DNA from 2 places in the Rhizobium leguminosarum genome. Region 1 is predicted to be linked to the other one. Evidence: predicted binding sites of a transcription regulator. Region 1 holds the regulator's gene; the other holds the start of a gene.

Region 1 (4,537 bases):
GCCGACGACACCGCTCGATCCCTCGACGGCTCTGCCCGTACAGGTCTATATGTGGGCCAACGAGGCAGAACGTGCCTTCGTTGAGCGTACTTCGGGTGCCATCATCGTCCTGCTCCTGTTCCTGATCGTCATGAACATGGGCGCCATCCTCTTGCGTCGTCGCTTCGAGCGCCGCTGGTAAACGGAGTTACACATCATGAACATGTTGACGGAAGCTGCAGTTGAAAAGGCGCTGGATCAGAAGATGAGCAACGTCCCTTATAAGATGATCGGAAAGGATGTCTCGGTTTACTACGGCGAAAAGCGCGCGCTTTTCGATGTGAACCTGAACGTCCGCGAAAACACCGTAACCGCCCTGATCGGCCCGTCCGGCTGCGGTAAGTCGACCTTTCTGCGGTGCCTCAACCGCATGAACGATACGATCGACGGCTGCCGCGTCACCGGCAAGATCACGCTTGATACCGACGATGTCTATGATCCCGATATTGACGTCGTCGAACTTCGCGCCCGCGTCGGCATGGTCTTCCAGAAGCCGAACCCGTTCCCGAAGACGATCTATGAAAACGTCTCCTACGGCCCGCGCATCCATGGCCTTGCCAAGTCGAAGGCCGACCTCGACCAGATCGTCGAAACCAGCCTGCAGCGCGCCGGCCTCTGGAACGAGGTCAAGGACCGCGTGCATGAATCCGGCACCGGCCTGTCCGGCGGCCAGCAACAGCGCCTCTGCATTGCGCGTGCCGTCGCCGTCAGCCCTGAAGTCATCCTGATGGACGAGCCCTGCTCGGCGCTCGATCCGATCGCCACCGCCAAGGTCGAGGAACTGATCCACGAGCTGCGCGAGAACTACACGATCGTCATCGTCACCCACTCCATGCAGCAGGCCGCGCGTGTCTCGCAGCGCACCGCCATGTTCCACCTCGGCAATCTCGTCGAGGAGAACGACACCGACAAGATGTTCACCAATCCCGACGATCCGCGCACCCAGGACTACATCATGGGTCGCTTCGGTTGATTTTGGCGACACCAAGCCTTCCCGTTATTCGAGGATAAAGCCCCATGGCATCGACACATATTTTTTCTGCCTACGATGATGATCTGAAGTTCCTGTCCAGGCGGATTTCCGAAATGGGCGGCCTGGCCGAGCAGATGGTCAGCGAAGCCGTCCGCGCCCTCGTCAACGGCGATACCGCGCTGGCGCAGAAGGTCATCTCCGACGATGTGATCCTCGATCACGCCGAACGCGAAATCGGCGACAAGGCGATCGTCACCATCGCCCGCCGTCAGCCGATGGCCTCGGACCTGCGTGAAATCATGGGTTCGATCCGCATCGCCGCCGATCTCGAACGCGTCGGCGACCTCGGCAAAAACACCGCCAAGCGCGTCATCGCCGTCCAAAGCACCGGCGTTCCCCGTAAGCTCGCCCGCGGCCTCGAGCATCTGTCCGAGCTGGCGCTCGTCCAGCTCAAGGAAGTGCTCGATGTCTACACCAATCGTTCAGCCGACAAGGCGAATGCGATCCGTGAACGCGACAACGAGATCGACGCGATGTACACCTCGCTGTTTCGCGAACTCCTGACCTACATGATGGAAGATCCGCGCAACATCACCAGCTGCACGCATCTTCTCTTCTGCGCCAAGAACATCGAGCGCATCGGCGACCATGCCACCAACATCGCCGAGACGATCTTTTACATGACGACAGGCGCACAGCCGGAAGGCGATCGTCCGAAGGACGACAGCGCCAACACCGTCGGCGCGGTCACGGAATAACCGCCCGCATAGTTAGTTGCGTGCGCGCCCGTCCGGGGCGCGCAAAGAGGTCGCAGCCAATTTCTGAATTTGCGCAGGATGAATTGCTTAAATCACCCCTGATTTAAGGATGATGCGCGAGGAGACCGACACGCATGATCCCGAGAGTTGCAGTTGTTGAAGACGAGGAAGCCCTCAGCGTGCTTCTTCGCTACAATCTCGAAGCGGAAGGCTTCGAGGTCGATACCATCCTTCGTGGCGACGAAGCCGAAATGAGGCTTCAGGAGCGCACGCCCGATCTTCTCATCCTCGATTGGATGCTGCCGGGGGTCTCCGGCATCGAGCTCTGCCGGCGCCTGCGCATGCGGCCGGAAACCGAGCGACTGCCGATCATCATGCTGACGGCGCGCGGCGAGGAGAGCGAGCGCGTCCGCGGATTGTCGACGGGCGCCGACGATTATGTCGTCAAGCCCTTCTCGACCCCCGAGCTCGTTGCCCGCGTCAAGGCGATGCTGCGCCGCGCCCGTCCCGAGGTGCTGTCGACGGTGCTGAAATGCGGCGATATCGAGCTTGACCGCGAAACCCATCGCGTCCATCGCAAGAGCCGCGAAGTCCGCCTCGGCCCCACCGAATTCCGCCTGCTGGAATTCCTGATGTCGTCGCCGGGCCGGGTCTTCTCCCGCTCGCAGCTTCTCGATGGCGTCTGGGGCCACGATATCTATGTTGACGAGCGCACCGTCGACGTCCATGTCGGCCGCCTGCGCAAGGCGCTGAATTTCTCCAACATGCAGGACGTCATCCGCACCGTCCGCGGCGCCGGTTATTCGATGGAAGCCTGAGGGCTTCCATATGAGCCTGCTGACAAATCCCTGGCAAAACCTGCGACGTCATCCTCGGCTTTGTGCCGAGGATCTGCACACGCCAAGTTAAGTATTTGAAAATAAAGTTTTTCCGTCAAAGCAATTGAGGTGATCAGATGCTCGGCACAAGGCCGAGCATGACGGAGGAACCTGAGCTCACATCCACTCGCATAAAAAAACGGGCCACTCGGCCCGTTTTCTGCATTCTAACGATGGTTGCCCGCGTTCAGCTGGCCCGCGCCGCTGCCCGGCGGCGTTCATTCACCGGCTGGTAGGCGAGCTTCTGGTGATAGCCGCAATAAGGCGAATTGTCGGGGGACTCGCAGCCGCAGAAATGGAAGTCGTCCTTCAGCGGATCGCCGACCGGCCACTTGCAGGTGCGTTCGGTCAGTTCCGTCAGGCCGAGGCGGCGCGAAATCGGCACCACCACGTTGCCTCTCGGCACGTATTCCATTTCCTCGATCGTTTCGATCTCGATCTCTTCCTTCAGCATCGTCGCGCCCTGCTGGCGGGTGACGGTGCGGGTCGTGATCCGCGAGGTGTAGTTCGGTGCGCGCGGCGCCGATGTGTTGCGCTTCGGCGTTCGCGCCGCAGTGTTGGTGCCGCCGGCCTTGGCACGGCCGGGAAGGCACAGCCGGTGCACTTTGCCGATGACCGCGTTTCTGCTGACCCCGCCAAGTTGTGCCGCGATCTGGCTGGCGCTCAGTCCTTCGGCCCAAAGCTTCTTGAGTTTCTCGACCCGCTCGTCTGTCCAGTTCATGCCCTGTCTCCACCTTTTGCGTTGGTGATGGCAGAATCCCTCACCGTTGTCCCGGGAGCTCCGAAACAAGAAACGCTTGATCAATTTTGGTGACTAGTTCCGCCGCATGCAGTCTAGTAATTGATCTTTAACCTAGTGTGAGCCTGACTCCGTGACAAGAGTCGCATGAATCCGGATGAATCGAATTCGTAGTTTTCCCCAACTTGCTGCCCCTGCGTGTCATTTCTGCAATAATGCCTGTTGATGACTGAAAATGCCGCTGTACACCCTTGCTGCATACGCTAAGGGCGCAGTTTTGTTGACATTGCAGCGCGAAAAGGAAATAGTGCCACTCGCCGCCGCAAGGCGGCATTTTTGATTTTTCGGGCCTGGTTTCCTTAGCCGGAGTCATTGCCCGGCAACTTTGATGGAGATCGCGCCATGGCTGAAGCCGCGCCGCTTTATGACACCTATTCTCGTGCCCCGCTGCGGTTCGAGCGAGGCGAGGGCGTATGGCTGGTCACCGAAACTGGCGAGCGATATCTCGATTTCGGCGCCGGCGTCGCCGTCACCTCCGTTGGCCACAGCAATCCGCATGTGGTCGGTGCATTGAAGGAGCAGGCCGACAAGGTCTGGCACCTGTCGAACATCTATGAGATCCCCGGCCAGGAGCGTCTGGCAAAACGGCTGACCGACGCCACTTTCGCCGACAAGGTGTTCTTCACCAACTCAGGCGCCGAGGCGCTCGAATGCGCAATCAAGACGGCGCGCCGCTATCAGTTTTCCAAGGGCCATCCCGAGCGTTTCCATATCATCACCTTCGAAGGCGCCTTCCACGGACGGACGCTGGCGACGATCGCCGCCGGCGGCCAGGAAAAATATCTCGAAGGTTTCGGTCCCAAGGCGCCGGGTTTCGATCAGGTGGCTTTCGGCGACATCGAAGCGGTCCGCGCCGCGATCACCGAGGCGACGGCTGCCATCCTCATCGAGCCCGTGCAGGGCGAGGGCGGCGTCCGTCCTGCCACGCCTGAGTTCATGAAGGCGCTTCGCCAGCTCTGCGACGAGAACGGCCTGCTGTTGATCCTCGACGAGGTTCAGACCGGCGTCGGCCGAACCGGCAAGCTCTTCGCCCATGAATGGTCTGGCATCACCCCCGACATCATGGCTGTCGCCAAGGGCATCGGCGGCG
Region 2 (4,537 bases), 1.3 Mb from region 1:
CGGTACGGAAGGTCGAAGCCGGCCCCGTGCCCGGCTGGCTGATGACGCTGTCCGGCGCCTGCGCCAAGGCAATATTCGGCCCGGCCGCAAGGAAGGCGGCCATACCGGCGAGGAAATATTTCAAAAGACGGGCGGGCGGGATCGGCATGAGCGCGATTTCAATCCTCAAACCGTGGCGCTTTTTCGTCAAGCAACGCATTGATCTCGGCGACGACGGCCGGCGCCCGGTCGGGCTCGCCGAAAACCGCCAGCCGCATCGCCACGAACTCCGCTCCGGTCTCGGCGACGGCGAGCGCCGAGGCTGGATCGGTGCCGCCCATGACGATGCAGGGAATCTCGATCATCGAGGCCCACCATTCGCCAAGCGCCAGGTTCTTCGGATGCGCCTCCGGCTTGATGTCCCCGTCGAGCTTGCCGAAGAAGATATAGTCCGGCCTGACTTCGCCGATCTCCAGCGCATGGTGCCGGTCGGCCGCGTTGCCGCCGCCGACGATCAGCTTCGGTGCATGTTTGTCGATCGCCTCCGAAAGGGCCTCCGCATTGCCGGAAAGGTGCAGGCCGTCGGCCTTCGCCCGGCCTGCGACACGGCTGTCGCCTGCAATCAGCGCGGCGGCGCCAGCGTCCTGGATCAACGGCACCAGCTTTTCTGCATGTTTCTGGAAGGTGCCGTCGTCGAGCCCGTATTGCGGCACGATCACCGAGGCGACATCGCCGCCCTTCAGCGCGTCGGCGACGATCCTTGCCTGTTCATCGGCATCGGCGATATCGGCTACGATGAGCACAAGGCGGCAGCGGTTTTCCGGTTCGGTCATAGGGTCTTTCCGTTTCCTGCGATTCCCCTTGGAAATGAGGGATCCACACTCGTTTTGTGTGAGTAGTTCCGTTAGACGAGGCTGGCAAGAGGAGGACGTCGAAAGCATGCCGCAGGATTTGTCATTCTACTACGCCGCCGTGCCCGCCGTTCTGCTGGTAGGCCTCGCAAAGGGCGGCATGGGCGACGCTTTGTCGCTGATCGGCTTGCCCTTCCTCGCCCTCGTCGTCTCGCCGGTGGAGGCGGCCGCCATCCTGCTGCCGATCCTGATTTTGATGGACATGATTTCGCTTGTCATCTGGCGCAAGCATGGCGACTGGACGACGCTGAAGATCATGCTGCCGGGCGCCGTCTTCGGCATCGCGCTGGGCTGGGCAACCTCGGCGCTGGTTCCGGCAACATGCTGCGCATCGTCATCGGCGCGGTGACCATCCTCTTCTGCCTGCGCTATTTCTGGAGCAATTTCGGCCCGGCCGCCGGCAAGGTGATCCCGCCGCGCAACCAGCGGCCGGTGGCCGCCAGCCTCTGGGGCACATTTTCCGGTTACGGCAGCTTCGTCGCCCATGCCGGCGGCGCGCCGTTCCAGATCTATGCCCTGCCGCTCAAATTGCAGCCACGCGAATATACCGGCACCAGCGTACGCTTCTTCGCGATCCTCAACGCCATCAAGCTGATCCCATATTTCGCGCTCGGCCAGCTCGGCACCCAGAACCTTGCGACCTCGGCAACGCTTCTGCCCTTCGCCCCGCTCGCCACCATTGCCGGCGCCTGGTGCGTGCGCCGCATGAAGCCACAGATCTTCTACCCCTTCATGTATGCAATGGCGCTGATCGCCGCCTTCCTGATCGTGCGCGAGGGCCTTGGCTGGTAAAAGGCCCAGCGCCGCACGTCTCTTCAGACGCGCAAAGGACGCTGTAGCGCTTTGAATTGCTGCATAATTCCTTAGATCAATCTCGAATTAAGGAGTTTTGCAGCAGCACGCTGCAATGCACAATTTCCTTGCTGGCACGGCCGGTTTGACGTAGCGTTGCCGCCATGTCGAACACGGACCCTTTCTCTGCGATTGCCGATCCGAACCGGCGGTTTCTGCTGGAGGAATTGCGTCGCGCGCCACGGACGGTCAATGAGCTCGCCGAAGGCCTGCCGATCAGCCGTCCTGCTGTTTCACAGCACCTGAAGGCGCTTCTCGACAGCAATCTCGTTTCCGTGACCTCGGAAGGCACCAAACGCATCTACGCAGTCAATAACCGTGGCTTCGACAAGCTCAATTTGTGGCTGGATCAGTTCTGGGCCTGATGCATGTTCCCGTAAGATCTGGGGATACGATGCGAATCATAAGAATGCGATGTGAGACGTGACAGACCCAAAAGCGCCAGCCACGATGCCGGATGCATCGGACTGGCGCAAATATGGTGTCAAATCACCGGTTCTTGCAAATTTTTGGCGGAATGGATGGATTTACCTTGTTGCGCAAGATGATCGCCCGGCGACCCTTGGGAAGACTAGTGGACGGATGACTTAAGACGCTGAATCTCGTCCTTGATGCGCAGCTTGCGGCGCTTGCATTCGGCAAGTTCCGTATCGGAAATAGAGGGAGATGTTCTGAGCGCGTGCAACTCCTCCTCGAGAGCGACATGCTTTTTCTGGAGTGACTCAAGATGAGCTTGAACAGTCATATGACCCTTCCTTCCTCTTACCCTCCCCGGCCAACATCGTCGGGGATCAAGGTGTCAACGGGCGGGACTGTGACATATTTTTGACGGCTTGTCGAAGGCCAAAAGATGAAGACTGCATGGCAATTTCATGATCAAGACTAACTAGCCGTTACCTGTATTTGGTGATAGGAGCTTGCGGAAATCATCGCCAGATCGGACAAGGTCCAAGGACGATAACGGGGAATGTATATGGCCGATCAGGAACAGGCGGAAATCAGGCTCATAGTGGCGCGCCTGCGCCAGGAGCACGAGGATTTCGACGCCGCGATCAACGCCATGATCCAGACCGGATGCGACGCTCTGCGGATCCAGCGCATGAAAAAGAAGAAGCTCGTTATCAAAGACAGGCTCTCCAAGCTGGAAGATCAGATCATCCCTGACATCATCGCCTGAGAGGGAATAGCAGCAACGATGACAGACAGACCACCCGTCGCCATCATCATGGGCAGCCAGTCCGACTGGGAGACCATGAAAAACGCCGCCGACACGCTGGAGGCGCTGGAAATTCCCTATGACGCGCGCATCATTTCGGCGCACCGCACAGTCGACCGGCTGGTCAATTTCGCCAAGGGCGCACGCGCGGAGGGCTTCAAGGTCATCATCGCCGGCGCCGGCGGCGCCGCCCACCTGCCGGGCATGACCGCCGCGATGACGCCGCTGCCGGTCTTCGGCGTGCCGGTCCAGTCGAAAGCCCTGTCCGGCCAGGACAGCCTCCTTTCCATCGTGCAGATGCCGGCCGGTATTCCCGTCGGCACGCTCGCCATCGGCAAGGCCGGCGCAGTCAACGCCGCCCTTCTCGCCGCCGCCGTGCTTGCCCTTTCCGACGAAGAAATCGCCGACCGGCTCGACGAATGGCGCGAGCGCCAGAGTGCTGCCGTCGCCGAATACCCGATGGACGACCTATGACGGCGAGAACGATCGGCATTATCGGCGGCGGCCAGCTCGGCCGCATGCTGGCCATTGCCGCCGCCAGGTTGAATTTTCGCACGGTCATCCTCGAGCCGCAGGCAGACTGCCCGGCCGCCCAGCTCGCCAACCGGCAGATTACCGCCGCCTATGACGATCCCTTGGCACTGGCCGAGCTCGCCGATATCTGCGACGTCGTCACCTACGAATTCGAGAACGTGCCCGTCGCAGCCGCCGAAACGCTGTCGGCGAGCGTGTCCGTCTATCCGCCGCCCAAGGCGCTGGAAGCCGCCCAGGACCGCCTCGTCGAAAAACGCTTTCTCAACGGCTGCGGCATAACCACTGCCCGCTTCCATGTGATCGACAGCCAGGCCGATCTCGAGACGGCACTGAAGGATTTCGGCGGCCAGGGCGTGCTGAAGACCCGCCGTCTCGGTTATGACGGCAAGGGCCAGAAGGTTTTCCGCTCGGCCGCAGACAGCCCGGATGGCGCCTATGCAGCACTTGGCGGCGTGCCGCTCATCCTCGAAAGCTTCGTCGCCTTCAAGCGTGAGGTCTCGATCATCGCCGCCCGCGCCATCGACGGGACGGTCGTCTGCTTCGATCCCGCCGAGAATGTCCACCGCAACGGTATCCTCCACACCTCTACGGTTCCCGCTGCGATCTCTGCGCCGGCGGCGGACGCCGCGTGGCAATCGGCCGAGAAAATCCTTGCTGCATTGAACTATGTCGGCGTCATCGGCATCGAATTCTTCGTGCTTGCCGATGGCGGTCTGATCGCCAACGAGATGGCGCCGCGTGTCCACAACTCCGGTCACTGGACGGAAGCTGCCTGCGTCGTCAGCCAGTTCGAGCAGCATATCCGCGCTGTTGCCGGCCTGCCGCTCGGCAATGCCGAGCGCCATTCCGACTGCGTCATGCAGAACCTGATCGGCGACGATATCCTTGCCGTTCCCGACTGGCTGCGTCGCCCCGATACGCTGGTTCATCTCTATGGCAAGACCGAGTGGCGCCCCGGCCGCAAGATGGGCCACATCACCGCCTTGACGCCGAAATCGCCGGTTTTGGCCTGAGAAAACACCCCTGTGCCTTGGGAAAAACACCT

Evidence for each region. The regulator PhoB, encoded in region 1, activates phosphate uptake and scavenging genes when phosphate is short. The targets are predictions, from matches to a motif close to TGTCATNNANCTGTCAT.
Region 2: BA011_RS16290 (YdcH family protein) is a predicted target of PhoB. The motif match lies at 2,593-2,609, and genes of this name have one in related genera.

Annotation. Positions count from the first base shown of each region.
Region 1 is NZ_CP016286.1:4,631,871-4,636,407, forward strand. Features, by position in the region: gene pstA (phosphate ABC transporter permease PstA) at 1-181, shown strand, start outside; gene pstB (phosphate ABC transporter ATP-binding protein PstB) at 197-1,012, shown strand; gene phoU (phosphate signaling complex protein PhoU) at 1,057-1,770, shown strand; gene phoB (phosphate regulon transcriptional regulator PhoB) at 1,905-2,588, shown strand; gene BA011_RS22550 (GcrA family cell cycle regulator) at 2,836-3,369, opposite strand; gene BA011_RS22555 (aspartate aminotransferase family protein) at 3,790-4,537, shown strand, end outside.
Region 2 is NZ_CP016286.1:3,296,606-3,301,142, forward strand. Features, by position in the region: gene BA011_RS16270 (tetratricopeptide repeat protein) at 1-148, opposite strand, end outside; gene BA011_RS16275 (thiamine phosphate synthase) at 159-812, opposite strand; partial or broken gene BA011_RS16280 (sulfite exporter TauE/SafE family protein) at 919-1,682, shown strand; gene BA011_RS16285 (ArsR/SmtB family transcription factor) at 1,847-2,107, shown strand; gene BA011_RS16290 (YdcH family protein) at 2,314-2,487, opposite strand; gene BA011_RS16295 (YdcH family protein) at 2,716-2,919, shown strand; gene purE (5-(carboxyamino)imidazole ribonucleotide mutase) at 2,938-3,432, shown strand; gene BA011_RS16305 (5-(carboxyamino)imidazole ribonucleotide synthase) at 3,429-4,505, shown strand.